4 regions of the Lysinibacillus sp. NPDC056220 genome follow, and region 3 is predicted to be linked to each of the others. Evidence: predicted binding sites of a transcription regulator. Region 3 holds the regulator's gene; each other region holds the start of a gene.
What was found. Region 3 encodes LexA, which represses DNA repair genes until DNA is damaged. Its sites were predicted from a motif close to CGAACATATGTTCG; they were not measured.
Positions count from the first base shown of each region.

Region 1: ruvA (Holliday junction branch migration protein RuvA) is a predicted target of LexA. The motif match lies at 3,573-3,586, and genes of this name have one in related genera.
Region 2: parE (DNA topoisomerase IV subunit B) is a predicted target of LexA. The motif match lies at 3,985-3,998, and genes of this name have one in related genera.
Region 4: uvrB (excinuclease ABC subunit UvrB) is a predicted target of LexA. The motif match lies at 3,595-3,608, and genes of this name have one in related genera.

Region 1 covers NZ_JBMOXD010000002.1:319,267-327,179, reverse strand. Annotated here, with positions in the region: gene tgt (tRNA guanosine(34) transglycosylase Tgt) at 1-773, opposite strand, end outside; gene queA (tRNA preQ1(34) S-adenosylmethionine ribosyltransferase-isomerase QueA) at 830-1,870, opposite strand; gene ruvB (Holliday junction branch migration DNA helicase RuvB) at 1,888-2,892, opposite strand; gene ruvA (Holliday junction branch migration protein RuvA) at 2,910-3,530, opposite strand; gene ACOZBY_RS06610 (phosphotransferase) at 3,642-4,475, opposite strand; gene ACOZBY_RS06605 (LysM peptidoglycan-binding domain-containing protein) at 4,510-5,496, opposite strand; gene ACOZBY_RS06600 (transcription repressor NadR) at 5,638-6,171, shown strand; gene ACOZBY_RS06595 (thiol-disulfide oxidoreductase DCC family protein) at 6,249-6,641, opposite strand; gene pheA (prephenate dehydratase) at 6,663-7,541, opposite strand; gene ACOZBY_RS06585 (ACT domain-containing protein) at 7,723-7,913, opposite strand, start outside.
Region 2 covers NZ_JBMOXD010000003.1:49,183-57,095, forward strand. Annotated here, with positions in the region: gene ACOZBY_RS10330 (Ger(x)C family spore germination protein) at 1-849, opposite strand, end outside; gene ACOZBY_RS10335 (spore germination protein) at 877-2,421, opposite strand; gene ACOZBY_RS10340 (HesB/YadR/YfhF family protein) at 2,569-2,859, opposite strand; gene plsY (glycerol-3-phosphate 1-O-acyltransferase PlsY) at 2,879-3,481, opposite strand; gene parE (DNA topoisomerase IV subunit B) at 4,019-5,995, shown strand; gene parC (DNA topoisomerase IV subunit A) at 5,992-7,913, shown strand, end outside.
Region 3 covers NZ_JBMOXD010000001.1:309,201-317,113, reverse strand. Annotated here, with positions in the region: gene ACOZBY_RS01595 (DUF2339 domain-containing protein) at 1-97, shown strand, start outside; gene ACOZBY_RS01590 (prepilin peptidase) at 356-1,108, shown strand; gene ACOZBY_RS01585 (gamma-glutamyl-gamma-aminobutyrate hydrolase family protein) at 1,143-1,865, shown strand; gene lexA (transcriptional repressor LexA) at 1,969-2,586, opposite strand; gene yneA (cell division suppressor protein YneA) at 2,750-3,067, shown strand; gene ACOZBY_RS01570 (YneB family resolvase-like protein) at 3,064-3,729, shown strand; gene def (peptide deformylase) at 3,748-4,326, opposite strand; gene ACOZBY_RS01560 (GNAT family N-acetyltransferase) at 4,470-4,997, opposite strand; gene ACOZBY_RS01555 (DUF896 domain-containing protein) at 5,188-5,421, shown strand; gene tkt (transketolase) at 5,547-7,541, shown strand; partial or broken gene ACOZBY_RS01545 (transposase) at 7,836-7,913, opposite strand, start outside.
Region 4 covers NZ_JBMOXD010000001.1:822,555-830,467, reverse strand. Annotated here, with positions in the region: gene secA (preprotein translocase subunit SecA) at 1-237, shown strand, start outside; gene ACOZBY_RS03975 (competence protein ComK) at 590-1,126, shown strand; one part of gene prfB (peptide chain release factor 2) at 1,228-1,302, shown strand; one part of gene prfB (peptide chain release factor 2) at 1,304-2,332, shown strand; gene ACOZBY_RS03965 (competence protein ComK) at 2,373-2,882, opposite strand; gene ACOZBY_RS03960 (IDEAL domain-containing protein) at 3,109-3,357, shown strand; gene uvrB (excinuclease ABC subunit UvrB) at 3,682-5,661, shown strand; gene uvrA (excinuclease ABC subunit UvrA) at 5,669-7,913, shown strand, end outside.

The DNA of each region.
Region 1 (7,913 bases), on a different contig from region 3:
AATGAATCTGGTGAACCCACTCCCATTAAATATCGAGGTTTATTTGCTGGCATTAACGGTGTTGTGAACTCAAGAACACGGTTCATGATATCTTTTGGTTCACCAACAGATAGTCCTCCTATCGCGTAGCCTGGGAAATCTAACTCCACTAATGCTTCTGCAGAACGACGGCGTAGATCCTCATACTCACCACCTTGAATAATTCCGAATAACCCTTGTTCTTCTGGACGACTATGGGCTTCTTTGCAGCGTTTTGCCCAACGTGTTGTACGGTCTACCGATTGCAACATATATTCATGTGTTGCAGGATACGGTGGACATTCGTCGAAAGCCATCATGATATCCGAGCCTAAGTCATTTTGAATTTCCATCGCTTTTTCTGGACTTAGGAATAATTTATCCCCATTAAGATGGTTACGGAAATGTACGCCTTCCTCTTCAATTTTGCGGAACTGGCTTAGGGAGAATACTTGGAAACCACCTGAATCTGTTAAAATGGGTCTATCCCAATTCATAAATTTATGCAGTCCGCCTGCTTCCTTAACGATATCATTGCCTGGACGAAGCCATAAATGATACGTGTTGGATAAGATAATACCAGCATTCATTTCTTTTAATTCCTCTGGTGACATTGTTTTAACTGTTGCTTGTGTTCCAACAGGCATAAATGCTGGTGTTTCAAAAGAGCCGTGTGGTGTATGCACAATGCCAAGACGTGCTCCTGTTTGTTTACATGTATGAAGTAATTCATAGCGAATAGCTGGTTGTGTCATAAAAATAAAAATCCTCTCTGATCTGAAGTAAAAACAGTACTCCGATTTTTTCTTTTTTATTCTTTTGGTCGAATAAACATAGCATCACCAAAACTAAAGAAGCGATATTTTTCTTCTACAGCTTGCTGATAAGCACTTAAAATAGTTTCACGAGTGGCTAGCGTACTCACTAGCATAACAAGGGTTGACTTTGGTAAATGGAAGTTTGTAATTAAACCATCTACCACGGTAAAAGTATAGCCTGGATAGATGAAAATAGACGTCCAACCTTGCTCTGCTCGTACCTCACCATCATATTTAGAGCCAATTGTCTCCAATGTACGTGTAGAGGTAGTCCCAACAGCTATTATCTTCCCGCCATTACGCTTTACACGATTAATCGTGTCTGCTGCTTCTTCTGTCACACTATAAAATTCTGCGTGCATTTCATGGTTTTCAATAGAATCTACACTAACTGGACGGAATGTTCCAAGTCCTACATGAAGTGTAATAAAGACAACCTCTACCCCTTTTGCCTTTACTTGTTCTAATAATTCTTCTGTAAAATGGAGCCCGGCCGTTGGAGCAGCAGCTGACCCACGCTCTTTCGCATAGACCGTTTGATAGCGATCTTTGTCTTCTAATTTTTCTCGTATATAAGGCGGTAATGGCATTTCACCAAGCTGCTCTAGTATTTCAAAAAAGATTCCATCATAATGAAATTCAAATGTTCGTCCACCATGGTCAAGCTCACCTGTACAAGTAGCTGTTAACAATCCATCTCCAAATGTAATAACTGTCCCTACTTTTACACGTTTTGCTGGTTTTACAAGTGTTTCCCACTCATCTGTACCTGGCAATTGCTTTAATAATAGTACCTCTATATGGGCACCTGTCTCCTCTTTTACACCCATTAAGCGAGCAGGTAAGACTCTTGTATCGTTTAACACAAGGCAGTCTCCAGTACGTAACTCCTCTAAGACATGAGCAAAATGGTGATGCTCTACTTCATTTGAGCCAGGTGTTACGACCATTAATCGACTAGCTGTCCGATCTACTAAAGGTGTTTGAGCAATAAGCTCCTCTGGTAATTCAAAATCAAAATCTTCTACACGCATGAAAAAAACTTCCTTCTTTATGTTTGTTGGGGATACTCATATCCAAAATGTTCGTAGGCTAAATGTGTCGCTACTCTTCCTCGTGGTGTACGTTGAATAAGCCCAATTTGCATGAGATAGGGTTCATATACATCTTCTATAGTCACCCGTTCCTCACCAATCGATGCTGCAAGCGTATCTAAGCCCACAGGACCTCCTCGAAAGCGCTCAATCATGTTAGTGACAAGTTTATGATCAATGTGATCAAGCCCTCTTGGATCGACTTGTAACAGCTCTAGCGCTTGCTTTGCAAGGCCCTCCGTTATCATACCATCTCCAAGCACTTGTGCATAATCTCGTACTCGTTTCAATAAGCGATTGGCAATTCGAGGTGTACCACGAGAGCGTTTCGCCATTTCCATTGCTGCTATTTGCTCAATTTCTACCTCAAATAAATGAGCACTGCGAGCAACTATTTCAGCAAGGGAAATATCATCATAGTACTCTAAGCGTAATAAAACACCAAAGCGATCTCTTAGAGGTGCTGATAAGGCACCAGCTCTGGTTGTAGCACCTACAAGGGTAAAGGGAGGTAAATCAAGGCGTACAGAACGTGCTTCAGGACCTTTTCCCACAACAATATCTAAACAGAAGTCCTCCATTGCTGGATATAACACTTCTTCAATGGCACGAGGTAATCGATGAATCTCATCAATAAATAAAACATCACCAGGCTCTAGTGAACTTAAAATCGCTGCTAAATCTCCTGGACGTTCAATTGCAGGACCACTTGTCATGCGTACATTGACACTCATCTCATTTGCAATAACAACAGCTAATGTTGTTTTACCAAGCCCTGGTGGCCCATATAACAGCACATGATCTAAACTTTCCTGCCGAAGTTTTGCTGCCTCAATGAAAATTTGTAAATTTTCCTTTACTTTATGTTGCCCTATGTATTGGGCTAACCTTTGCGGGCGTAAAGATAATTCAAATTGTTCATCATAGCCACTTGCCTCACTAGCCATCATACGTTCAGACATGCCTCTTCCCTCCTTCCTTATTTTAATTTTAATAATAGTTGTAACGCTTGTTTCATATAGGCATCTGTCGTTTCCAGCTTGTCGTTATCCTCAAGCAGTGGGCGAATTTTTTCGAGCTCCTTTTCAGAGTAACCAAGTGCCGCTAAAGCAAGTATTGCTTCTTCTAATTCGTGTTTATAAGGATGAACGCCAAACAATGGCAGCTCATCTTCTGTACTCGGCAGTTCGATTGTCTCTAATAAAGAGCCTAGCTTGCCTTTTAAATCTAATATCATCTGACGAGCAGTTTTTTTACCTACTCCTGGGAACTTCACTAAAAACGTTTCATCTTCCCGTTCAATCGCACTTATAACCTGCTGTGGGTTGCCAGTCGCTAAGATAGCCAGCGCTCCCTTAGGACCTATTCCAGATACTAAAATTAACTTTCGAAAAAGCTCGCGCTGATCTAGATTTGGGAAACCATAAAGCACTTGTGCATCCTCTCGTACATGCAAATGAACATAAATTTGTTGCTCCATGGCTGATGTTCGAAATGCAAACGGATTGGGCGTATTCAATTGCCAGCCAATACCCTTTTGTTCTAGCACAATATATTCTGGTGTAATACGAGTAATTAGTCCTTTTAAATAATCATACATCTATATTCCCTCACAATCATCGTCTTCGATTATAGCATATAGCGAACGAATGCTCGACAGAAAGTCCTGTTCAAAACGCTGTTCAAGACAAAAATGACCGCCAAATGACGGTCATTTCTTCACAAATCTATCAATATCGTACCACAGTTTTGGCCAATAGGTGAGGGCTCGTTTAGTAAATGGTACTAAATAATCTAAAAATACTAGTTGCTGATCAAGGGGTAAATCCACAGCGAAAAGCCATTCCCTTAATAGTTCATTCGGATATTTTAAACGATGAAGCTTTCTTTTATCAAGCCGTTTCAGTTCTGGTAACTCCGCAAAGACTTTGGCTAAATCATAATCAACTGCAGGTAGCACCCGATGCAACCATAAAATATACTCGTCATCCGCTTCTCCAAGATGTGCCAAATCAAAATCAATTAAACGCAATTGTCCATCCGTGCACCATAAAAAATTATGATGCACGACATCCCCGTGCAATAGTGTAATTTCTTTTTCGGCTACATCTTCCAGCGCAATTAACTGCAGCGATTTATCACTATAATGCAATATTTGATCGATCTCTTCTTTTGTTAAGAAAGCCCGAAACTCATTTCTTCTGCTTTTAAAACGCATATGACGCATTTGCCATTTTAAAAGTTGTGAATAGGTATGCAAGCCAGGCAAGCGTTGCCAAGCAACTTTTTTATATGTGTCATGTAAAGCTATTAGTAGTTGAAGAGATTCCCTGCGATCCTTTTTATGAGCAAAATTGGCACCATGGCTACCTTCTTGCCATTCTTGCACAATTAGCTGCTCATCGTCACTTTGGACTAATGGTAGGATAAGATTAGGTTCAATTCGACCTAGCTGGCGATGAATTGTTCTTACCTTCTCTGCAATTTCTAGTTGTTTTGCTCGTTTGACAAAGTAAGTATTCGATCGATACCTATATTTCCAAATATTTGATTTTACCTCTTCGACAATATACGCTTTTTCACCATCGATAAGGCGTCATCCCGCCTGGGAAATAATGCGGTGACATCCAAGGTCCTACTGATGACGGGCATGGCGGTGGACAATGCGTTGGGCATGGTGGTGGTGGACAATGACACGGATCCATTTGCCATGCAGGCATTGGCATCTGCATTGGTTGTGATTGACAGCCACATGATTGTGCTTCACAGCCACATGATTTGCCCATGTTCATGTCAGGCATCATATTAAATTGTGGCTGCATTTGTTGATTAGGCGTGTGGAAAAATGGTGATGTAGACTCTAAGAAGTCTTCCATCTCGCCCATTTTATTTTCTGGCATCTCAAAGGACATCGGCTGCTGCGGCATCATATACTGCTCGGCCTGTGGCTGCATTGGCATTGGCCACCACATTTGATGATAAATTGGTTGATGGCAGCTTGAGCAATGTGGTACTGGATGTGGCATGATATGCATTGGTGGTGCTGGTTGTGGTACTGGATGTGGCATTGGCTTCGCTACTGGTGGTGGTGGTGGCGGTGGCGGCGCTGGCTGTATTTGTACTGGTGGTGGTGTTGTGACTGTTTGCTCTACTTGTGGCATGACTACCTGTTGGTGCCAATTCATTTCTACAGGCTGTGGAACCCACATCGGTTGTTGTGGCATCTGCATTGGCATTGGCATTGGTATAGGTATTGGAATCATTTGTGGCTCAGGCATTGGCATTGGAGCAGGTGGTACAATTGGTGGTGGCGGTGGCATTGGTCTCTGTACCTCTTTTTTCGGAACTTCCTTAGGTGTCTCCTTATGCATTTGTGATTCCTTTTTTGGCATTGCTTTATGTGGCTCTTTGTTTATTTTTTCAGGCAAAATAATTTCCATGCCCGGGACAATATAATCTGGGTTGGCAAGATGGACATTGAGCCGCTTCAAATCTTCAAACGAAATGCCGTACTCTTTCGCAATCTTCCACAATGTGTCTCCCTTTTGAACAATATGAATACGCAATTTTTTCCTCCCTTCCTCTCTACGTATCATATGTTCAATGTTTCATTTGGATACAAAAATTTCAACAAGTTAGAAATGCTTCATGGTACACTAACCTATAGGGAATACTGTTTCCATTATTACGGGCAGAGGTGATCTCTTATGAAAAAAATGTTAGGCGAGGAACGCCGACTGCAACTATTAGCGCAATTAAAAAAAAGTAAAACACCTATAACAGGGACAGACTTAGCTAAATTCGCCAATGTTTCTAGGCAAGTTATCGTCAATGATATGACTTTATTAAAGGCAAGAAACGAACCCATTATCGCTACGAGTCAGGGTTATCTTTATATGCATCAGGAACAATTACAGCAAACTGTTGAACGCACATTTCCATGCATACACACATCTGAACAAACAGAGGACGAGCTAATGACGATTGTAGATTGTGGTGGCACAGTCAAAAATGTTATGGTTGAACATCCTATTTATGGTGAGTTAACTGCCTCAATCATGGTGTCAAACCGTCATGAGGTAACACAATTTATCGAACGGGTTAATGCCACTCAGGCTAATTACTTATCTGCACTAACGGGTGGCATTCATCTTCATGTCATTACAGCCCCCTCTGTTGAAGTATTAACGTTAATTGAACAAGCCTTACAAAAAAAGGGCTATTTGGTAACAGACCAATAAAATAAAAAAGCACAGTATTTGCTCATACTGTGCTTCAATGTGTGTTTCGAGTATTCCTCTCCCTTTACCCCAACCTATTAGGAAAGAAATCGTTGTCTTTGTGAAGGTGTAGGTAATAGACATTCCTTTTTTGTACCAAATAAACGATAGCGGTGCTTAGCAAACCTTCTATACAACGCATTGCGAATAATTGGAGGCACTAGGATGAAAAGATAATAACAAAGCCAAATCTTCTCCAAATTTCTGCATATTTTTAAGGCTGCTGTCGATTCAACATATGCTTTCCCATTTTCAATGAGGATTACACTATCTATATTCTCAGATATTTTGAACTGTCGGAGCAATGTTTGCCCGACATCACTTTGTAACGAAGCAAATTGAAAATAGCCTGCTTGATCATGTTTGATAATAAATTGAACGCTGCTATCACAAAAGTTACAAATACCATCAAATAAAATAATCCCACGCATTCTATTTCCCCCTTATAGCTATTATGCTTCGTCAGACGTAAGATACGTAAAGTATGTACCGAGTGACTTTACTTTGCAACCTAGTGCAGCTAGTTCTTCCATTGCACCGCGCATCATCGGTACTTTTTCATCCGCTAACACATCTATCATGAAGAAATAATCCCCTAGTCCTGTTTTCAATGGACGCGATTCAATTTTACTTAAATTCAGTTGACGCCATGCAAAGACAGATAGCACTTGATGCAATGCCCCTGAACGGTCAGTCGGCAATGTAATCATTAAAGTTGTTTTCGCTTGCCCATTTGAAAGTTCTTGTGGCAATCGTTGGTTTTGCTTAGACAGAACAAAGAAACGAGTATGGTTAAAATGGAAATCATGGATATTGGACTCTACTATTTCAAGGCCATATTTTTCTGCGGCAGCTGCATTTCCAACCGCTGCTATACATTGTTCTGGGTTTTCAGATACGTATTTTGCGGCAGCTGCTGTTGAAGTTGTTTGTTGTAGTGGTACATGACTGAAACGATAAAATAAATATTTATGGCATTGTGCTAGAGCATGTGGATGGGAATAGACCCCTTCAATGGACTGCCAATTATCTTTTTGTGCTTTATTGACCATTAAATGCTGCTGTATTTTCAGTAATAATTCACCTGTTACATATAGTGATGCTTCATGGAATAAATAATCAAGTGTAAGCGTAACTGAACCTTCTAAGGCATTTTCTAATGGTACAACGGCTAGATCTACCTTTCCCTCTGCTACTGCCTCAATACATTCAGGAATCGTTGCACAGGGTACAAGCCACTCATTTGGAAAAGTAGCCTTTGTTGCTAAGTATGTAAATGATGCTTCCGGTCCTAAATATGCGATTCGATTTCTCCATTGTTGCTTTGTCATTGCAAAAACCTCCTTTATGGAATAAGGAGCAGTCCCTAGCGATGATGTATCACTGAGGGACAGCTCCTTATTTGAGCTTTGGTATCGTATTATTACTCCAGTGCTTCAAGAGCATATGGATTATTAAACACGATAATTGTCATTTTTGTCAAAAATTAAAGGATCGAACACCTTACTATGATTATAAAGCACCAGAACTAATGACTTCCGCTGACTCAACAAAATCTAACCGTTTTAATTGCTGGATTAGGTCATCAAGATCACATGTCATACTTGTTACATCTAGTGATAATGTAACATTGGCACGTCCCTGAATAGGGATTGTTTGATGAATCGTCAATACGTTACAATGTGTAATTGTCACAGTTTCTA
Region 2 (7,913 bases), on a different contig from region 3:
ATTTTGAAATGACCCCTTTACTTTTGTGGAGGATTGCGTAATCTCAGTCGACAGCGTACCTTGTTTTGGACAGGTGACGATTTCAATGGTACTTTGTATTTTGTCACTGAGGAAACTAATGCTTTTACTTTCTCTCTCTGAAAGTAAACCAATGTATCGATCTCCTTTAAAGACGGCCAATCCTGCATAATTTAATATCACAGGAGTTTTAACACGTTGGACATTTGTTTTATCAGCACCTAATTGTTTGTCCCCGTGAATTTCAATAGCAGAAATTAAAGCTCCATTATCCTTTTCATTGAGCCTCGTGACCAATTCGTCTATATTAATCGCAATTGTAGAACCCCAAACTTTTTCAGAAACCTTGAGCGAATTTAAGATTTTATGAGCAGGCACTTTTTCGATAGGTGTAAGAACATTTAACACTTCCTTAGCTGTAGCCTCATGAGACATAATGACATCGAAATCTTTTCTAAACTCATGGTCTCGTGCAATCAAATCCAATGAATCACTAATTCCTTCTTTGGCGAGGTCTTCACCTAAGACAACTACTTGTAAATGAGCAAAATAGGGTTTTCGTGCAGCGGTAGTTGTCATTTTACGAATGGCCTCAAAAATTGTTTCCCCCCTTGAATGATAGCTGATAACTGGGGTGCGCTGAGTGGGGGCTTGTCGCATTGAAACCTCACTAGGATCAACAATTTGAACTGTAATTTCAAATTCGTCCTCTACTTTATCTATTCCAAGCGCTACGACAATGGCTAATTCATTTAATTCACGCTTACTCCAGCAGCCACTTAACAGTAAAGGGAGGATACATAGTAAGCAAATTGTTTTTACTTTTGCCATAATTCATTCCTCATTTGTTCAGTAGTTTTATTTCCTGCCTGTTCTTGAGACATATTTATGCCCTCTGACAACATTTTTCTGATTCACCAAACGTGGACGTGTTAATAAACGTCTGCGTGGGAGCAATAAAAAAGCATCTTTTTGGTCCTGTATAATGAGTGGGGCAAATGGACTTAAATATGGTACACCAAATGAACGAATGCTGCATAAATGAAGAATAATGACTATAATGCCAAACATAACTCCAAAAAGACCAAACATAGCAGCTAAAATCATTAATGGAAAGCGAAGCACACGAATCGTATTGGACAAACCATAAGCAGGGAATAAAAAACTACAAATGGCCGTTAATGCTACAATAATAACCATAACTGCTGAGACCACACCGGCATCTACCGCTGCCTGGCCAATTACCAAAGTACCGACGATAGACACCGCTGGACCGATTGTTCGCGGCATTCGAAGCCCTGCCTCTCGTAGTATCTCAAAGGCAAGCTCCATAATAAGTGCCTCCACTACGGCAGGGAAGGGCACGCCTTCTCGTTGAGAGGCAATACTAATGAGCATGGCCGTAGGTAGCATTTCCTGATGAAACGTTGTAATCGCAACATAGAGAGAGGGTGCTACCAATGCCAAACTAATACCAAAGAAACGTAAGATACGAATGAGGGAACTAATCATCCAATGTTGATAATAGTCTTCTGCTGATTGTAAAAAGGAAGTAAATAATGCAGGCACCACTAAGACAAAGGGGGTACCATCTACTAGAATCGCCACTTTACCATCTAATAATTCACCAGCTATCACATCAGGACGTTCGGAGTTGTAAACGGTTGGAAACATGGTGTTTTTAGAATCCTGAATAAAATCCTCAATATAGCCACTTTCTAAAATGCCATCGATATTAATGCGGTCTAACCGCGCTAACACCTCGGCCACAATTTTGTCACTGGCGATACCATGTATATACATCACAGCGACGTCTGTTTGTGTCACTTCACCAATGACACGGGACTTAATCCAAAGGTTTGGACTTTTTATTTTGCGCCGAATGAGCGCAGTATTAGTGCGTAAAGTTTCAGTAAAGGACTCCCGAGGACCCCTAATGACGGATTCGGTTGATGGCTCTGTCACAGCTCTATCTTTTGCACTTTTAGTGCTTGTTACAATGCCTTCCGCAAAGCCATCTAATAGAATAACGGTCTCACCATTCAGTATGGCATGATAAAGTGTGGTAAAATGCTCGATATTCATCACGTCACCAACAGTTAGGTAGGAACTTCGCACATATTGATTTATGGTAGTAATTTCTATTTCTTGTTCTTCCTCAATATTCGCCATTAATTTATCAATGACAGAATCCGAAATCATGGTTTTATCAGATAAGCCATCAATGGAAATAATGGCGAGCCGATGGGGTTCAGTTTCACCAATTGTAATTTCTCGTATTATGATGTCATTGCTGTGACCAAGAGTGTTTCGAATGACCTTTATATTTTTGGCAAGGGAAGTATTTAATAAATCGTCCGTTGTAAGGGATGGGGAGGGATCAATCTTATTTGATATGGACATGCGCTTTCCTCCTCAAATGAATGTTCATTATTTATAGAATGGACAACTTTATGCGGAGATAAACGAAAAAAGGAATGAAATTCTAGCTACTATTTTTCAAATAAAAAAACAGTATTTCCTTTCAAAGATTGAAAGGAAAATACTGTTTTATGTACGATACTCGTATTGTAATTCATCTAAACTAGCATCCACGTCCACATGTAAGTTATGATCGTTAAAGAACCATAAATCTTTTTCATCGATGTAATAGGTTACGCCATCTATGACTGCTTCAGCTCCAATAGCAATGGGCTCTTCTCGCGTCATACCTAGTGAAAAGCCTTCGTGAAAAGGACTTGAGCCACCATAGCGTGCATAAAAGCGAATAGTATCGCCTGGTTCTACTTCCATCTCTTGCTTGAACCATTGTAGGGCTTCATTTGTCAGTGCAATTTTCATAGCGAATGCTCCTCTCTTCCTACAGCCATTTTACCTTTGGCTCAGTGCCATTTTTAATACGTGCAATATTGGCACGGTGACGATAAATAATAAAGGTAAATAAAAAGGCTACCAAGATGCTTAATGCAAAGTCACCTGTAACAAAATAATAAACGATTGAATAGATAAGTGCTACTAAAGCGGCTATCATAGATGTTAGGCTGACGATTTTTGTGAGTTTCAATGTCACAAGAAAAGCAATTAGGAGCAAGACAAACAATGGCCATGAGTAGCCTAATAAAACACCTGCAGATGTGGCAACGGCTTTTCCACCACGGAAATTGGCGAAAATCGGAAACATATGACCAATCACTGCAACAAGACCTAGGATTAAGGGATGAATAGAACTGTCTGAGAATATGGGAAGTGCAGCTAGTAAGACAGCGGCAGTCCCTTTTAGAACATCCATCACAGTCACAACAATACCGGCCTTTTTTCCTAATGTTCGAAATGTATTCGTTGCTCCTAGATTACCGCTTCCGTGTTCTCGGATATCGGTATTATAAAAAATTTTACCTATCCATAGCCCTGAAGGTATAGAGCCGATTAGATAAGCACATAAAATAATAAGTCCATTGATCATAGTTGGACTCCTTTCATTCATAGTCCATCACTTGGTACTAATAGTTTGTAACAAGTATTTTACACTTTTTCTTGCTAATCTACAATGTTATGAAGGAGAATTCCTAAGGAGTCTTGAATTCAATACAAAAGAAACTAAATGTAAGTTGGAGATAGGCTTTTAGACATGATTGATGAAGGCACGAAAAAAGTCTTTCTTAAAATCTAGGCAAAATGGCAATTTTGTCAATCGTTCATTCCTTTGGTAGAATAGAAGTCTAACTTTATTCATTTACATGGAATGACGCAGAAACACTATTTTGCAACTAAATAAGCTACGATGCGTCAGGTGTTTACGGATACTAGTGGTTGTCTGTCTTGCTTAAATTCCAATTTTAAGCAACTGTTGAAGATGTTTACTATTGAAATGTTTATTAAAACTGTGAGCAATTTTTAAAAATTTAATTGGACCTGTCGCTAACTATTGACAGGAAATGCTATTATTATTAGGATGAGAACATAAATAGAACATGTGTTTGTTTTTTGGAGGGGAATTTTGTTGACGAATAAACAGTCACCTAGCGTCTATAATGATGACGCTATACAAGTATTAGAAGGATTAGAAGCGGTGCGCAAACGACCAGGCATGTATATCGGTTCGACAGATGGCCGTGGACTTCATCACCTTGTGTATGAAATCGTAGATAATGCGGTGGATGAAGCATTGGCTGGCTTTGGATCTCATATTATTGTCAAGATTCACAAAGACCAGAGTATTAGCGTACGCGATTTCGGCCGTGGAATGCCAACTGGTATGCATAAGATGGGTAAACCTACTCCTGAAATTATTTTTACCGTCCTACACGCAGGTGGTAAGTTTGGACAAGGTGGTTATAAAACAAGTGGCGGTTTGCACGGTGTAGGTTCTTCTGTTGTGAATGCGCTATCAACTTTTTTAGAAGTAACCATCCATCGTGATGGGAAAAAATATCGCCAGCGCTTCGAGCATGGTGGACATCCAGTGACAACACTTGAAGAAATTGGTCAAACAAAACAAACAGGAACGCTTGTTCATTTCCTACCTGATGAAACAATCTTCTCTGTCACAAAATTTAATTATGATACATTAGCAGAACGTTTACGTGAGTCGGCTTTTTTATTAAAGGGCTTAAAAATTGAATTAATCGATGAGCGCGAGGAAGGCAAAAATGATGTGTTCTTTTATGAGAACGGCATTGAAGCTTTCGTTGCGTATTTGAATGAAGAGAAGGATGTTCTTCATCCTGTGAAATATGTTGAGGGTATTCAAGACGATATTGAAGTAGAGTTTGCCTTCCAATATAATGATGGTTATTCTGAAACGATTTTATCGTTTGTCAATAATGTACGTACACGAGATGGCGGTACACATGAAACAGGTGCAAAAGCAGCCTTGACGCGTGTCTTTAATGAATACGCAAGAAAAATTGGCTTATTAAAGGACAAGGACAAAAACTTAGAAGGAACGGATATTCGAGAGGGCTTAGCGGCTATCGTATCTGTTCGTATTCCAGAGCACTTATTACAATTTGAAGGACAAACAAAGGGCAAGCTTGGTACGAGTGAGGCTCGTTCAGCGGTAGATAGTGTGGTGTCTGAGCAAATTTTATATGTGCTAGAGGAAAATGCTGAATTGTCAGCGTCTCTTGTGCGTAAAGCGATTCGTGCGCAGCAAGTGCGTGAGGCGGCTCGTAAAGCCCGTGAGGATGCACGAAATGGTAAGAAAAACAAAAAGGGTAGTACGATTCTGTCTGGGAAATTAACGCCTGCACAGTCACGTAATGCGGCGAAAAATGAATTATATTTAGTCGAGGGTGATTCAGCGGGTGGTTCTGCAAAACAAGGTCGTGATCGAACATTCCAGGCGATATTACCACTGCGTGGGAAAGTTATTAACACAGAAAAAGCCAAGCTACAAGATATTATGAAAAACGAAGAAATTTCAACGATTATTCATGCGATCGGTGCAGGTGTAGGTACAGATTTTGCTGTGGAGGATTCAGCCTACAATAAGGTAGTCATTATGACCGATGCTGATACGGATGGTGCGCATATTCAAGTATTGCTACTAACGTTTTTCTATCGTTATATGCGTCCGCTCATCGAGGCTGGAAAAGTCTTTATTGCGTTACCACCACTTTATAAGGTTTCGAAAGGAACTGGCAAAAAAGAAGTGATTGAATATGCTTGGACAGAAAACGATTTACAAAAGGCCATCAAACAAGTTGGAAAGGGTTACATATTACAGCGCTATAAAGGTCTTGGAGAGATGAATGCTGACCAGCTATGGGATACAACAATGAACCCTGACACACGGACATTAATTCGTGTCACTATCGAGGATGGTGCACGTGCAGAGAGACGTGTCACGACGTTAATGGGCGATAAAGTAGAGCCACGTCGTAAATGGATCGAAGCCAATGTAGACTTCGGTATGGAGGATGATGCTAACATTTTAGAAAATGAATTCATCCAACAAGAGGAGGGCCAAGCATGAGTAGTACAGAAAAGTTTCAAGATTTACCTTTAGAAGAAGTAATGGGTGACCGTTTTGGTCGCTATAGTAAATATATTATTCAAGACCGCGCGTTGCCAGATGCACGTGACGGTCTTAAACCAGTACAGCGTCGTATTTTATATGCAATGTTTACGGAAGGTAATACACATGAAAAACCGTTTCGTAAATCGGCTAAGACAGTCGGAAATGTAATCGGTAATTACCATCCGCACGGAGATAGCTCAGTCTATGAGGCGATGGTTCGTATGAGTCAGGATTGGAAAGCTCGCCATATGCTTATAGAAATGCATGGGAATAACGGTTCGGTTGATGGAGATCCACCAGCAGCCATGCGTTATACGGAGGCAAGACTTTCTGCAATTGCTGGTGAAATGTTACGAGATATTGGGAAGAAAACGGTTGAATTCGTGCCAAACTTCGATGACCAGGATATGGAACCAACTGTTTTACCAGCTCGTTTCCCTAATTTATTAGTAAACGGCTCTACAGGGATATCTGCGGGTTATGCAACAGATATTCCACCGCATGCATTAGATGAAGTGCTGGATGCTGTTTTGATGCGCTTAGACAAGCCTACTGCGACAGTGGATGAATTGATGACAGTTATCAAGGGTCCTGATTTCCCTACAGGCGGAATTATTCAAGGTGTAGACGGCATTAAAAAGGCATATGAAACAGGGCGCGGTAAAATTATTGTCCGTGCACAAGCTGTGGTCGAACCTATCAAGGGCGGAAAAGAGCAAATTGTCGTTACCGAATTACCATACGATGTGAATAAAGCGAATCTTGTGAAAAAAATTGATGAGCAACGTGTAGATAAACGCCTTGAAGGGATTGCTGAAATTCGTGATGAATCAGATCGTACAGGGTTACGTGTCGTTATCGAGCTGAAAAAGGATGTTCCTGGACAGGGGATTCTACAGTACCTATTTAAAACAACAGATTTACAAGTAGCTTACAATTTTAATATGATTGCCATTCATAATCGTCGTCCAACGATGATGACATTACCATTATTGCTGGATTCCTATATTACTCACCAAAAAGAAGTGGTCACAAATCGTTCTATATATGATTTACAAAAGGCAAAGGATCGCTCCCATATCGTGGATGGCTTAATTAAAGCCCTATCTATTCTAGACGAGGTTATTGCTACGATTCGTTCTTCTAACGATAAGAAGGACGCCAAGCTCAATTTACAGGCGAAGTTCGATTTTACTGAGGTACAGGCAGAGGCGATTGTGAGCCTGCAATTATATCGTTTAACGAATACCGATATTACAGAACTCCGTCAAGAACAGGATGACTTAAACAAATTGATTGCCAAGCTAGAAGGAATTTTACAAAGCGAGGCCAAGCTTGTACGCGTCATTAAACAAGAATTGCTAGATATTAAAAAACGTTTCACAGAGCCACGTCGCTCGAAAATTGAACAAGAAATAGAAGAAATTAAAATTACATTAGATGTCCTTGTTCCAAGTGAAGAGGTTGTAGTGACTGTCACGAAAGATGGCTATATTAAACGTACATCTACACGATCCCATGCCGCCTCCAACGGTCAAGATTTTGCGATGAAAGATTCCGATTACTTATTGTATGAAGCAAACTTAAATACACAACATCATCTATTGTTATTTACAAATAGAGGGAATTATATTTACCAGCCTGTTCATGAATTACCTGATATTCGCTGGAAGGACCTTGGACAGCATATTTCAAGTATTGTGCCAACAAGTGAAGATGAGTCGATTATTGCAGTTTATGGCTTTGAAACATTTGAACAGCCAAATATGTATATTTTAACTGCTACGAAAGATGGCCAAATTAAACGTTCGCCATTAGCAGATTATGCTGTGACGCGTTATTCGAAGCCAATTAAAACAATGAATGTTAAAGC
Region 3 (7,913 bases):
CGACCTATCAGCACTTGATTTATTAATTAGAGCTGTTCTATTTATAACAATTGGTGGCATTGGCATGCTGTTATCAGGTAGGTTACTGAGGAAATAAATAAAAGAGATTCCAATGATTTTTGGAATCTCTTTTATCTTGTGCTAAACTGATAATACTCTTACTCTACTCCTTCTTTCTTCTTATCGTACTTTAAATCCTTTGTGAAAATATTCCTCAAATACATCACATATTATCTATGTCCCTTGTTCTGAATAACATTGGTTACGTGTATTACCGAGCAAAACTACAATAATTATATGAATAGGCGCATCATACGGATTGTATGGGCGCCTATTGGTTTAGGAGGACATAAATTTGGAAATGGCTTATACAATTATCATTTTTTTATTTGGTCTAGTGTTTGGCTCTTTTTATAATGTAGTTGGCTTTCGTGTACCGCGGAAGGAGTCTCTTGTACTTCCTTCCTCCCATTGTACAAACTGTCAGAGACCATTGACGGTTCTTGATTTAGTGCCAGTATTGTCTTATCTGTTTATAAGAGGAAAATGTCGGGGCTGTGGCTTTAAAATCTCGTCAGTATATCCAGCGATAGAATTGTTGACTGGAGGATTATTCGCCCTTGCTTATTTGAAGCTAAACTGGAGCATGGAATTCATAGTAGCTTTATCGTTCATCTCATTGTTAGTCATTATAGTTGTTTCAGATTTTACTTATCTGTTAATTCCAGATAAGATTCTTTTATTCTTTTTGCCTATATTGGTCATTGGACGTGTACTATCACCTTTAACACCTTGGTGGGACAGCCTATTGGGTTCACTCGTTGGTTTTGGCATATTATATAGTATTGCGGTTTTATCGAAAGGTGGAATGGGAGGAGGGGATATTAAATTATTCTTTTTAATTGGTCTTGTTCTCGGTACTATTCATACGCTGTTGACTTTATTTTTAGCTGCTATCATTGGTATGATAGTCGGAATAGTTGTCTTATTAAAGCGTAAACAGGGAAGAAAAACACCTATTCCCTTTGGCCCATCAATTGCATTAGCCGCTAATATTGTTTATTTCTATGGAGATTCGTTCATCAAGTGGTACTTAGGTTTTTGGTAAGTATTTAATCTTCAATTTTGTGGAGGGGAATCAAGTGAAGCCGATTATTGGAATTACAGCTTTTGTAGAAGATGATTTATCAGCTCATTTAAATGCTGCTTACAGCAAAAGTATTATTGAGGCGGGCGGTATCCCCCTCATTATTCCGTTAGGGGTTGAGGAAGATGCTGCACAAATTTTAGCCCTTACGGATGGCTTATTGCTATCGGGAGGCTATGATGTACATCCTTTTTTATTTGGAGTGGACCCTTCACCAAAGTTAGGTAAAATTCATCCAGCTAGAGATGCCGTAGAATTAGCATTAATTGAGGCTGCATTTTTACGAAAAATGCCTATTTTCGGTATTTGTCGGGGTATCCAAATATTAAATGTTGCATTAGGCGGGACGTTATATCAGGACATTGATAGTGACCATTATAGTACAAAGCTTATTAAACATATGCAACAGGCCGGTAGATCAGTAGCAACGCATTATGTACAAATTATTGCGGAGAATTTATTAGCCACTATTCTGGAACAAGAGAAAATTGCCGTCAATTCTTTTCATCATCAATCAGTGAATGTACTGGCGGAGAATTTAAAAGTTGCAGCGAAATCAAGTGATGGCATTATTGAAGCAGTGGTACATGAGGAATTACCATTCTGCTTGGCTGTCCAGTGGCACCCAGAGGAATTAGCTATAGCAGGAGATCCGCATGCACAAAAGCTATTTGCAGCGTTTATTGAAGCGAGCATAAAATTTAAAAAAGAGGCTTAAAAGGCCGTTGTCAAAAGAATCCAATAGTTTATGGATTCTTTTTTTGCGTAAAAAAGAGGATTTATGCTCAGTGAAGGAACACAATCCTCAAACCCTCATTTAATTAATGTACACGGCGATACAGACCAACAACTTGTCCCAAAATGGATACTTGATCGACGATAATCGGTTCCATTGATGAATTTTCAGGCTGTAAACGGAAATGGTTTTTTTCCTTAAAGAATCGTTTTACAGTAGCTTCATCTTCAGCAGTCATGGCTACAACAATGTCTCCATTATTAGCCGTTGATTTTTGCTTCACAATCACTAAATCACCATCTAAAATTCCTGCTTCAATCATCGATTCACCCATAATTTCTAGCATGAATAACTGATCCTCACTCGTGCCATATGTATCAGGCAGTGGGAAATACTCTTCAATATTTTCGATAGCTGTAATAGGAGAACCTGCTGTAACCTTCCCTACAAGTGGTACATGGATGACGTGTTGCTTTTGGATGGATTCTTCAGGTTCAAGAATTTCAATAGCACGTGGTTTTGTTGGATCTCGACGAATAAAACCCTTTTGTTCTAATCGAGCCAAATGACCATGAACAGTTGAACTTGAAGCAAGTCCAACAGCTTCCCCGATTTCACGGACTGATGGCGGATACCCTTTAGCTCGTACCTCGTCTTTAATGAACGCTAAAATGTCCTCTTGTCTTTTCGATACTTTTTTCATGATTGCTCACCTCTTTTTTCTAATATCATTCTTCTTATTTGATAGTATAACAGAATGCGAACACGTATGCAAACATAGGTTCGAAAAGTGTTTGACAAAAACGTTTGTTCGCTTTATTATGGGAACATATATTCCGAACAAACATTCTAGAAAAGAGGTTATAATGATGAAATGGTTAAAGAAAAATACACATATCACTATATTATTAGGTGCTTGTTTACTCTTCGCAAGTTACCTTTACATCACTGATCCGGGGGATGTTAATTACGCTGAAATTCAAATTGAACATGGGGATAGCTTGTGGTCGTTAGCCGAACAATACCGTGGTAAAATGAGTAAAGAAGATTGGATTAAACTTGTCAAATCAGAAAATGAGTTAGCAGATATTAAAATCGTGGCGGGTAAATCTCTAGTCATTCCAGTTTTGAGTGATCAAGCCAGTCCCATCAAAACCATTGAAATTGCGAGAAACGAACAATGAAAAATAATCAAATGACGGCTGTTGTCTATTGCCGGGTAAGTACTGAAAAAGAAACGCAAAGCTCCTCGTTAGAGCGCCAACAAGAAGAATTAGTGCTCTGTGCTAAAGAGCAAGGCTATGAAGTAAAGGGTGTTTTTAAAGATAAGCATAGCGGTTATGATGTTGAACGCGAAGGCTTACTTGAAATGCTTGATTTTATAAAAGAGAAGGAAGTAAAAGCTCTTTTTGTACAAGATGAAACTCGTTTAGGCCGTGGAAATGCCAGGATGGCAGTATTGCATTTATTACAAAAATCAGCAACAGATGTTTATTCGATGCGTGATGCAGGACCAGTTCAATTAAACGAAATGGATACGATGCTACTAGAGATTTTAGCAATTGTAGAAGAGTATCAACGTAGAATCCATAATGCGAAAATCCGCAGAGGTATGCGACGTGCTGTGGAAAATGGCTATCGCCCTGAAAATAACCTATCCAATCGTGGGAATCCGCATGGTCAGGAACGGAAGGAACTCCCTGTTGATGAAATCGTGAAGCTACGTAATCGTGGTTTTACCTTTGAGGAAATTTCCATTACTCTTAGAGGATTAGGCTTTGAGGTAAGTAAGGCAACCGTACATCGCCGATTCCAAGAGCATCAAGAAAAATTAGCAGGCAAATAATATAGCCTGCTAATTTTTTTAATACAAGCTTTCGATAATAACATTTTGGGGTAGTTGAAAAGGGTTATCTTTATTAATTCGATCATAAAACATAATACCATTTAAATGATCGATTTCATGTTGTACAACGATAGATTCATAGCCTTTTAAAGACAAAATAAATTCCTGTCCATCAATAGTATAGGCTTTTACTTTAATTCGTTCATATCTTGGTACAAAACCGTGAACTGGTCGATTAACAGACAGACACCCTTCTCCCTCAGGCAAATAGATCATATTTAAAGAATGGCTCATTACTTTTGGGTTAATGAACATCATTTCGTGTTTTTGGTCATGATCTTCAAAAAGGACAGCAAACATTCTTTTATCTACGCCAATTTGATTTGCAGAGAGGCCACTACCAGGACGTAGCTTATACTTTTTTGTTAAAATCGGATCTTGGCTGTTTTTTAAATATTGAAGCTTAGAAAATAATATATGTCGGTCCTCTAAGGGAACTGGTATGGCAACATCTTGTGTTTGTTTTCGTAATAGGACCGAGTGTTCTTTTACAAAATCTTTCATAGTAATCATGTAATCAGGATGAAATTTTGCCATCGAAAAATACCTCCTCCGTATTCAGAAGTTTTTTCAAGCTAATTTGTATGGTCGGATCATCCATTATTGACCAAGTGCCTAATACCATTTACAGGAACTTCTTCCATTTCCACGAGCTTAGTAGTTTAGTGTTTAATGTTCTTCTAACCTCCTAACAAATTGTCCCACTCTTCACGTAAGACTGCGTAATAGTATTCGTCCCACCATTCATCCCCATATGGTATACATTTTTTAAAAAAACCTTCACGCCTCATTCCGATTTTTTCCATAACTTTATAGGAAGCGATATTTTCGGGCTGACACGTTGCAATAATTCTATGAAGTTTCTTTTCATTAAATCCATAGTCTAATACAGCATGTGCAGCTTCAGAAGCAAAGCCTTGATTTTGGTAAACTGGATTTAGTACCCAACCGATTTCATATGTATGATCACCGAAATAAGGATGGAAAACAATATGACCAATCACTTGCTTGCAATTATTTGAAACAATAGCAAAATGTTTTGCTTTGTCGCTGCTATTTTCTTTAATAAATTTCTTTGCCTGATCTTCAGTGAAAACACCTTCAGGCATATAATGCATCACTTTTTCATCTGAAGTATAGCTATAAACAGCTTCCCAGTCCTGTTCTTGAAATGTTCGAATGAGTAATCGCTTAGTTGTCACGTTCACATGTATATCCTCCAATATATAGTTAAATTTTTCCTTCCATATAATACTTATACACTTCAAACATCTGGAAGTCATGTATTTTTTTATTTCAACAGTTTGAATAAGGGTTGGTATAACTGCATTTAATGGGAAACCGTGCTATACTTTGCATACCGAAGTCAATAAGATAGGTACTGAAAGGTGTGTAACTATGTTATCAAAAGAAAAAATTAACCGTATAAATGAACTTTCTGCTAAAGCAAAAAATGGTCAACTAACGGATGAAGAGGCAAAGGAGCGAACAGCGCTTCGTAAAGAATACTTGGATACATTTAGAGCAACGATGCGTGATACGATTGAAAACGTAAAAGTGGTTGATGCAGAAGGAAATGATGTCACGCCAGAGAAGGTAAGACAAGCGAAAAAAAATAAATTTCTAAATTAATGTGACACAATTTAATAAAGTATGTATGAAAATACAAATAGTATAACAAAAGCATTGTTTTCTAAAGCAATGTTGACTAAACTGTAGAAGAACAATTATAGGACGAGAAAGGATGTCACAATATAATGACTCAACATGCGGATTTATTAGCAATTAATGCTATCCGAACTTTGTCAATCGATGCTATTGAAAAAGCAAATTCTGGTCACCCAGGTTTACCAATGGGGGCAGCGCCAATGGCTTATACGCTTTGGACAAAACAATTACGCCATAATCCAGCGAACCCAAAATGGTATAATCGCGATCGTTTTGTATTATCAGCTGGTCATGGTTCCATGCTTCTATACAGCCTACTTCATTTAGGCGGCTATGGTTTACCAATGGAAGAAATTCAAAACTTCCGCCAATGGGATTCATTAACACCAGGACATCCTGAATATGGTCATACAGTAGGTGTGGAAGCAACAACTGGTCCTCTAGGACAAGGTATTGCCATGACTGTAGGTATGGCAATGGCAGAGCGTCATTTAGCAGCTACTTACAATAAACCAGGTCATGACATCGTTGACCACTATACATTTGCATTATGTGGTGATGGAGACTTAATGGAGGGCGTAGCAGCAGAGGCTATTTCATTAGCTGGTCACTTAAAACTTGAAAAATTAATCGTGCTTTACGATTCTAATGATATTTCTTTAGATGGAGACTTAGAAAAGTCATTCTCAGAAAACGTCCAAAAACGTTTTGAATCTTATGGCTGGAATTATTTAAAAGTTGCAGATGGCACAGATGTTGATGCGATTAATGCAACTATTGAAGAAGCTAAAAAATCAACTGGCAAACCAACATTGATTGAAGTGAAAACAGTGATTGGTTTTGGTTCACCAAATAAATCGGGTAAAGCGGATTCTCATGGTGCACCACTTGGTACAGATGAAGTGGTATTAACAAAAGCTGCCTATGAGTGGGCACATGAGCCTTTCCAAATTCCTGCTGAAGTATATGATACTTTTAATGCTGCGGCTGAGGTGCAAGGAGCACAGTCTGAAGAAGCTTGGAATGCGAAATTTACTGCTTATAAACAGGAATTCCCAGAATTAGCAGCTCAATTTGAACAGGCTATGAAGGGTGAATTACCAGCAGACTTCGCTTCGGAATTACCAGTGTATGAAGCTGGTAAATCTGTAGCAACACGTTCTTCTTCGGGTGATGCGATTAATGCTATTGCTAAGAAAACTCCATCATTCTTTGGTGGCTCTGCTGACCTTGCTGGCTCTAATAAAACAACGATGAAGGGTGCAGGCGACTTCTCAGCGGACGATTATGCTGGTCGCAACATCTGGTTTGGTGTGCGTGAATTTGCAATGGGCGCTGCTTTAAACGGTATGGCACTTCACGGTGGTTTAAATGTATTTGGTGGTACATTCTTCGTGTTCTCAGACTATGTGCGTCCGGCAGTTCGTCTGTCAGCATTAATGGGTCTACCTGTAACGTATGTATTTACACATGACTCGATTGCTGTTGGCGAAGATGGTCCAACGCATGAGCCAATTGAACACCTTGCATCACTACGTGCAATGCCTAATTTATCTGTTGTTCGTCCTGCGGATGCAAATGAATCAGCTGTTGCATGGGAGCTTGCCGTTGCATCAGAAAATACGCCAACAGTATTAGTATTGTCTCGTCAAAACTTACCTGTTCTTAACGCTTCTATTGAAACAGTACGTGAAGGTGTGACGAAGGGTGCTTACACAGTATCACCTGCAACTAAAGCAGTAGCGGATGCTATATTAATTGCAACAGGCTCTGAAGTATCTCTTGCAATTGAAGCTCAAAATGCATTAAAAGGTGAAGGTTTGGATGTAGCTGTCGTTTCAATGCCATCTATGGATCGCTTTGAAAAACAAGATGCTGCCTACAAAGAATCTGTTTTACCAAAAGCTGTCACTAAACGTCTTGCGATTGAAATGGGTGCATCATTCGGCTGGCATAAATATACTGGCTTTGATGGTGATGTGCTTGCAATCGATAAATTTGGCGCATCAGCTCCAGGTGAAGTAGTAATGGAAAAATACGGATTCACTGTAGAAAATGTAGTTGCGAAGGTAAAAGCTCTATAAGATTTTTAATAAAGTACCGCAACACTCAGCGTTTGTATCAATTCGCTGGGCGTTGCGGTACTTTTTATAGCAAGTGAGAATCAAATGTTAGGTATTGAGTGACGTATCACTAAAGGAATTAACAAATATATCTGTGGCAATAATTTTCAAAAATATCCCAAATCAAAAAAACTGCATATGGTTATGCAGTTCAGACTGTGACAAAAGGAATTGAGAAGTTCACACTCGATTTTTATGTTTAAAAATGGTAATTTGATATCCCATAAAACAGACTCTTCAAGTATAAGAACTCTTTTAAGCCGCCAGCCACGTCCAAGTAGCTAGTTTCTTTAAATTCATGGCAGCAAGAGTTAGTATCGCCTGCATGGACAA
Region 4 (7,913 bases), 510 kb from region 3:
GAAGATATGGTTGCTTCCATTCGCGAGGATGTTGCGAAGTATGCAATGAAGGCAGAAATTCGCAGTAATCTTGAGCGTGAAGAGGTGGCGAAAGGTCAGGCTGTTAATCCGAAGGAAGAAGGCGGTCCTGCTCCGAAAAAGCAACCAGTTCGTAAAGCTGAAAATGTTGGACGTAATGATTTATGTCCGTGTGGAAGCGGTAAGAAGTTTAAAAACTGTCATGGCGCAGCTCAATAATATAAAGGGAAAAGGTCATTTTAACTGTGTGTTGAAATGATCTTTTTTTTATAAATAAATAAATTTTTGTTATAAAAGTCAGAATTTATAGACAATAGTAAAATATGGGTATACAATAGCTGTAATATTAGGGATTTAGTTTTAGAGAATACTTCTATTATTACCTAATAATTAGGTGGGTTGAAAACAAAGAATTAAGAGTGACAAAAGATTAAAGATGGGGTGGGAGAAATGTGGGTGGAAATAGAGTTTTCCAAGCAATTTCGACTTGTAGAAAAAAGCGGGAATGTACGGACATTTGTATATTCTTTTTTTATTTAGGCTGAAAACATAAGTGCATAAAGGGGGAATAATGATGCATAAGAAGGATATTATGAGTAGTGAAACTATGCTGTATATGCCTGTGTATGATTCCTTTGGAAATTTATGTACTCGGGTAATGGAAAAAAGTAAAGATTATATTTCTAAAATACCGCCGACAAAGTTAATGGACTATAATCTGCGTTATTATGGTTCTAGCTTAAGAGGGGCTTTTGATGGATCAAAAATGATTTTAGGTAAGCTTAATAAAAACCCAATCGTTGTGGATGAGCGAGGTAATATTTTATGGTTTCCGAGCAAGTCGCCTCTACATCCGGAATGTATATGGTTTGCTGTCCATCATATTGATGAGTATATCTCTGTGGATAAAAAGAGTACAAAGATAATCTTTACGAATGGGCAGGAAATTATTGTAGATGTTAGTGTCAAAACGATAGAGTATCGTATTCAACGGGCATTTTTATTAAAATATAGATTAGAGAGAAGGACGAAGCATTTACTTGTTCAATATGATCGTGTGAAAGTATTTCAACGTTTTACGCTTGATATGCTTGAGGACGAGACTTAGGATCGTGTATTTATGTATGTTTTCCTCTGTAAAAACGTTATAATAAAAAGATACGGAGCTTTCACACTATGCTCCATTACAAACGTTCGGAGGATTTTACAATGATAGAATTAGCAGATGTACGCAATGTGTTAGATACTACAGCCAAAAAATTGGTGGACTTCAGGGGGTCTCTTTGACTTAGAAAACAAAGAGGCACGTATACAGGAGTTAGATGAAATGATGCTAGAGCCAGGATTCTGGGATGATCAGCAAGGTGCACAGGTGATCATTAATGAGGGTAATGGCTTAAAAGCAATCGTTAATGAATATAAAGAATTAGAAGAAACACATGAGAATTTAGATATGACATTGGAGCTTTTACGTGAAGAGCCAGATGAAGAATTGCAGGAAGAATTGGGAAAAGAGTTGGTGGAATTCCAACAAAAAATGGCTGATTTTGAGCTGCAATTATTATTGAGCGGTCCATACGATCAAAACAATGCCATTTTAGAATTGCACCCAGGAGCAGGGGGAACAGAGTCACAAGACTGGGGTTCTATGCTTTTACGTATGTATACACGATGGGCTGAGAAGCGTGGCTTTAAAGTGGAGACAATGGATTATCTTCCTGGTGATGAAGCAGGGATTAAATCTGTAACCATTTCGATTAAGGGGCATAATGCTTTCGGTTATTTACAGGCCGAAAAAGGTGTCCATCGCCTAGTGCGTATTTCCCCATTTGATTCTTCAGGACGTCGTCATACTTCTTTCGTTTCTTGTGATGTTATGCCAGAGTTTGACGAGAATATTGAAATTGATATTCGCACAGAAGATTTGAAAATTGATACGTATCGTGCGACAGGTGCGGGGGGTCAGCACATCAATACAACAGATTCAGCTGTTCGTATTACACACATCCCGACTGGCACGGTTGTACAATGCCAAGCAGAACGTTCACAAATTAAAAACCGTGAAAAAGCGATGGCTATGTTAAAAGGGAAATTGTATCAATTAGAGCTAGAGAAGCAACAGGCGCAGCTTGATGAGATCCGTGGTGAACAAAAGGACATTGGCTGGGGCTCGCAAATTCGCTCTTATGTATTCCATCCATACTCTATGGTAAAAGATCATCGTACCAATGAAGAAACAGGGAATGTCGGAGCGGTAATGGACGGCGATTTAGATCCGTTTATTAATGCGTACTTACGTTCAAAAATTAATTAATATCCATCCCCCAAGAGTTAATCTTGGGGGATTCTTTTAGTTAAAAGGGTGGATGATAGGGGGAGTCTTGACTAAGCTGTTTTCGTTCGTTCATATAATGTTTATAGAGCATTGATGCATTTACAAACTGCTTACTAATAGAAGCATATTGAATAGGTAGCTCAATCTTTTTATCATTTTTTAATGTGACAACACATCCTGTTTTACTAGGTGTAATGTTAGTAATGGCATGGAGTCCTATCCATATATTATGAATTGAATTCGGTGAATAGGTTGGTAGAAAAATGCAAGGAAACCCATAATCAAAAGCCACAACTATTGGTAGCTTATGTTGATTACCAAAAAAACGTTTAGCAGATTGCTTGGCAGCTTCATAGGTGGAGCCTAATGATATACAGGATTTTCTTAGTACATGCATCGGTTTCCGAGTAACAATTAGCTCATTATGTTTGTCAATAACATGAGTAAAAACTTTAGCGTCATGCTGAATAGGTTGTAGCAAGTAAGTGTTAAAGGAAATTAAATAGCCATTAACAAATTTGGTAGTCATAGTGAAAGTGCCTCCCTTTTCTATTGATAATCGTAGTGTAGTACATAATATGAATTTCAAAAAATATACAAAATAATGGAACAAGGCTTATAAATGAATGAAATGCTTAGAGAGTTTGCTTTAAACTTCACGAGTTTAGTAGCTAATTCAAGTTATTTTCAAATCGTAAGCATTGCTTTTTAATTTCAATTTTCATATAATTTAGAAAAGGATCGGGGTGAGATCGTTGGATAAATATTATTCGTACACAGATTTTCTAAAAGCCGTTGGTCATTCAAAAAAAGTTGATGAGGCAGAGAGATTATTAAACGAGATTTATTTAGATTTATTTTTAAATCGTATCCAGCGTATGCATCGACAAGAGCAGCTCATAGTTCTGATAGATAGAGCGCTCGATGATAAAGATGAAAACGCATTTTATCAATACGCAACCGAACTAAACTCCTTGCATCAAACAGAAGATGAATCATACTAATTATTCCGCTCTCCGCGTCTATGGAGAGCGGGATTTTTGTTTTTGGAAATGATAGAGTGGGTGGGGTCCAATGCACTCAATTTATGAAATTGCACTAAAAATGAGAAACGAGAAATTGCGACTACCATTCTATAATTGACTAATGAATAGATAAAGCTTGAAAACCTGTTGAAACGGCTATGATGAAAGTAGAAGGTTGATGGGCCATCTTCCATTTTAGGGATAGAAAAAAATTTACAAACATTCGTTCGTTAAATGTTCGATATTTTAATATTGCTATGCTAAAATATATGTACAAATTGGAAAGAAAGGACGGGGACAGGTGTGCAAACTTTTGATTTACAAGCGCCATATCAGCCTAATGGGGACCAGCCACAGGCAATTGCGGAATTAGTGGAGGGTGTGAAGGCAGGCAAGCGTCATCAAACGTTACTAGGTGCTACAGGAACTGGAAAAACGTTTACGATTTCTAATGTCATCCAGCAGGTTAAAAAACCGACACTCATTATGGCACACAATAAAACATTGGCGGGCCAATTATATAGTGAGTTCAAAGAGTTCTTTCCAAATAACGCTGTAGAATATTTTGTTAGTTACTATGATTACTACCAACCAGAAGCCTATGTACCGCAGACAGATACTTATATAGAAAAGGATTCTAGCATTAACGATGAAATTGATAAGCTGCGCCACTCTGCAACTTCGGCATTATTTGAGCGTGATGATGTCATTATTATTGCATCTGTATCCTGTATTTACGGTCTTGGTTCTCCAGAAGAATATCGTGAAATGGTTGTATCGATTCGCACAGGTATGGAAATTGAACGTAATCAGTTACTGCGCAAACTTGTAGATGTTCAATATGAGCGCAATGATGTTAGTTTTACACGTGGAACGTTTCGGGTACGAGGAGATGTAGTTGAAATTTTCCCAGCCTCACGTGATGAACATTGTATTCGTGTCGAATTTTTTGGGGATGAAATTGATCGTATCCGTGAAGTAGATGCTTTAACTGGAGAAATATTATCAGATCGAGAGCATGTTGCTATTTTTCCAGCATCCCACTTCGTTACACGAGAAGAAAAAATGCGAAAAGCAATTGAAAATATCGAAAAAGAATTAGAAGATCGTTTGGCATTATTGCGTGCCGAGGATAAATTGTTGGAGGCTCAACGTCTAGAGCAACGAACGCGTTATGATTTAGAAATGATGCGTGAAATGGGCTTTTGTTCGGGGATTGAGAACTATTCCCGTCACTTAACTTTACGTGAAGCAGGTGCTACTCCTTATACTTTGCTTGATTATTTCCCTGAGGACTTTTTACTTGTAGTAGATGAAAGTCACGTAACTCTCCCACAGGTACGAGGGATGTATAACGGTGACCAAGCACGTAAAGGGGTACTGGTAGAACATGGTTTCCGCTTACCATCTGCTCTAGATAACCGTCCATTGCGTTTTGAAGAATACGAAGCTCGAGTACATCAAGCTATTTATGTATCTGCCACACCAGGGCCTTATGAGTTGGAGCATACACCAGAAATGATCCAGCAAATTATTCGACCTACTGGTTTATTGGATCCATTAATTGATGTCCGCCCAATTGAAGGTCAAATAGATAACTTGATTGATGAAATTCAGGATCGAATTGCACGTGATGAGCGAGTGTTAGTAACAACGCTAACGAAGAAAATGTCAGAGGATTTAACCGCCTATTTGAAGGAGATGGGCTTAAAGGTTGAATATTTGCATTCTGAGATTAAAACATTAGAGCGCATTGAGATTATCCGTGAGCTACGGAAGGGCACATACGATGTACTAATTGGCATTAACTTATTGCGAGAAGGCCTTGATATTCCTGAAGTATCACTTGTAGCCATTTTAGATGCAGATAAAGAAGGGTTCTTACGTTCTGAACGTTCACTCATTCAAACGATTGGCCGAGCTGCGCGTAATGCGAATGGTCATGTCATCATGTATGCGGATCATGTAACAGACTCGATGAAAAAGGCACTGGATGAAACAAAACGTCGTCGTGCATTGCAAATGGCATATAACGAAGAGCATGGTATTACACCTCAAACTATTAGCAAAAAAATACCAGAAGTAATTCGTGCTACACAAGTGGCAGAAGAAGAAGAATCCTATGTAACGAAGGCGACGAAGGGCAAAAAGCTGACAAAGGCAGAAAGAGAACAGCTCTTAGCTTCTCTAGAAATAGAAATGAAGGAAGCAGCAAAAGCGCTTGATTTCGAACGTGCAGCGGAGCTTAGAGATACAATATTTGAATTGAAGGTAGAAGGGTGAATGACTTGTGAAAAATACTGAAATTGTCGTGCAAGGTGCACGTGCTCATAATTTAAAAAATATTAATGTCACAATTCCACGTGATCAATTAGTCGTTTTAACAGGATTATCAGGTTCAGGTAAATCTTCACTAGCGTTTGATACGATTTATGCGGAGGGACAACGACGTTATGTCGAGTCTCTGTCCGCCTATGCTCGCCAGTTTCTTGGACAAATGGACAAACCAGATGTTGATGCAATTGAAGGATTATCGCCTGCTATTTCAATTGACCAAAAAACGACGAGTCGTAACCCACGCTCTACGGTCGGGACAGTTACAGAAATCTATGATTACTTACGTTTACTTTATGCACGTATTGGTAAGCCGATTTGTCCGAATCATGGGATAGAAATTACTTCCCAAACGATTGAGCAAATGGTGGACCGTTTATTATCTTATCCAGAAAGAACCAAGATGCAACTTCTTGCGCCAATGGTTTCTGGTCGTAAAGGAACACATGTAAAACTACTGGAAGATTTAAAAAAACAAGGCTTCGTTCGTGTGCGTATTGATGGGGATTTACGAGATTTAGATGATGCGATTGATCTTGATAAAAATAAAAAGCATTCCATTGAGGTTGTGATCGACCGTGTTGTAATGAAGGAAGGTATTGCTGCACGTTTAAGTGATTCTTTAGAGACAGCTCTTCGTTTAGCAGATGGTCGTGTTCTTGTAGATGTCATGGAGCACGAGGAATTACTGTTTAGTGAACATCATGCCTGTCCAATTTGTGGTTTTTCCATTGGAGAGCTAGAGCCACGCATGTTTTCATTTAATAGTCCATTTGGTGCTTGTCCTAGCTGTGATGGCTTAGGCTCCACACAAGAGGTGGATTTAGATTTAGTGGTGCCAGATTGGGATCGTTCCTTGTTAGAGCATGCTATTGCACCTTGGGAGCCTACAAGTTCACAGTACTATCCTCAATTATTAAAAGCAGTATGTGACCACTATGAGATTCCAATGGATGTACCAGTAAAAGATTTACCAAAGGACAAGATGGATAAAGTTTTATATGGTTCAGGCAAAGAGAAAATTCACTTCCATTATGAAAATGAGTTTGGCAATGTGCGAGACCAAATGATTGAATTTGAAGGTGTTGTGCGAAATGTAGAACGTCGTTTTAAAGAGACAACTTCAGATTATGTTCGTGAGCAAATGGAAAAATATATGGCACAACAGGCTTGTCCTTCCTGTAAGGGTTATCGTTTAAAGCCAGAAACATTGGCAGTGAAAGTTGCTGATAAGCATATTGGTGAAGTGACACAATATTCGATTCAGGAAGCCGATACATTTTTCAAAGAGCTAGATCTCACTGAAAAGGATATGCAAATTGCTCGTCTAGTTTTACGAGAAATAGAAGAAAGACTAGGCTTCCTTGTCAATGTAGGTTTAGACTATTTAACTTTAAGTCGTGCAGCAGGCACATTATCAGGTGGGGAAGCACAACGTATTCGTCTTGCTACGCAAATAGGGTCACGATTAACGGGCGTTCTCTATATTTTAGATGAACCATCGATTGGTTTGCACCAACGGGATAATGATCGTTTGATTAGCACCTTACAAAACATGCGAGATATTGGTAATACACTAATTGTGGTGGAGCATGATGAAGATACGATGCTAGCAGCTGATTATCTGATTGACGTTGGACCAGGGGCTGGTGTACATGGTGGTCAAATTGTTGCAGCTGGTACACCACAGGAAGTCATGGAAAATGATAATTCTTTAACAGGACAATATTTAAGTGGTAAAAAATTTATTCCATTGCCAGTGGAAAGACGTCAACCAAATGGTCGTAAGCTTTCGATTAAGGGTGCCAAGGAGAATAATTTACGCAATGTCAAAGTCGACGTCCCACTTGGTTTATTTGTCGCAGTAACGGGTGTGTCTGGTTCAGGGAAATCTACGCTGATTAATGAAATATTATATAAATCATTGGCACAGAAGCTGAATCGTTCCAAGGTTAAACCAGGAGAACATAAAGAGGTAACTGGGATGGATGAACTTGAAAAAGTCATCGATATTGACCAATCCCCAATAGGCCGTACCCCACGCTCGAATCCAGCCACTTACACGGGAGTCTTTGATGATATACGTGATGTTTTCGCTACCACAAATGAAGCAAAGGTAAGAGGCTATAAAAAAGGTCGTTTTAGCTTTAATGTCAAGGGTGGCCGCTGTGAAGCATGCCGTGGAGATGGAATAATAAAAA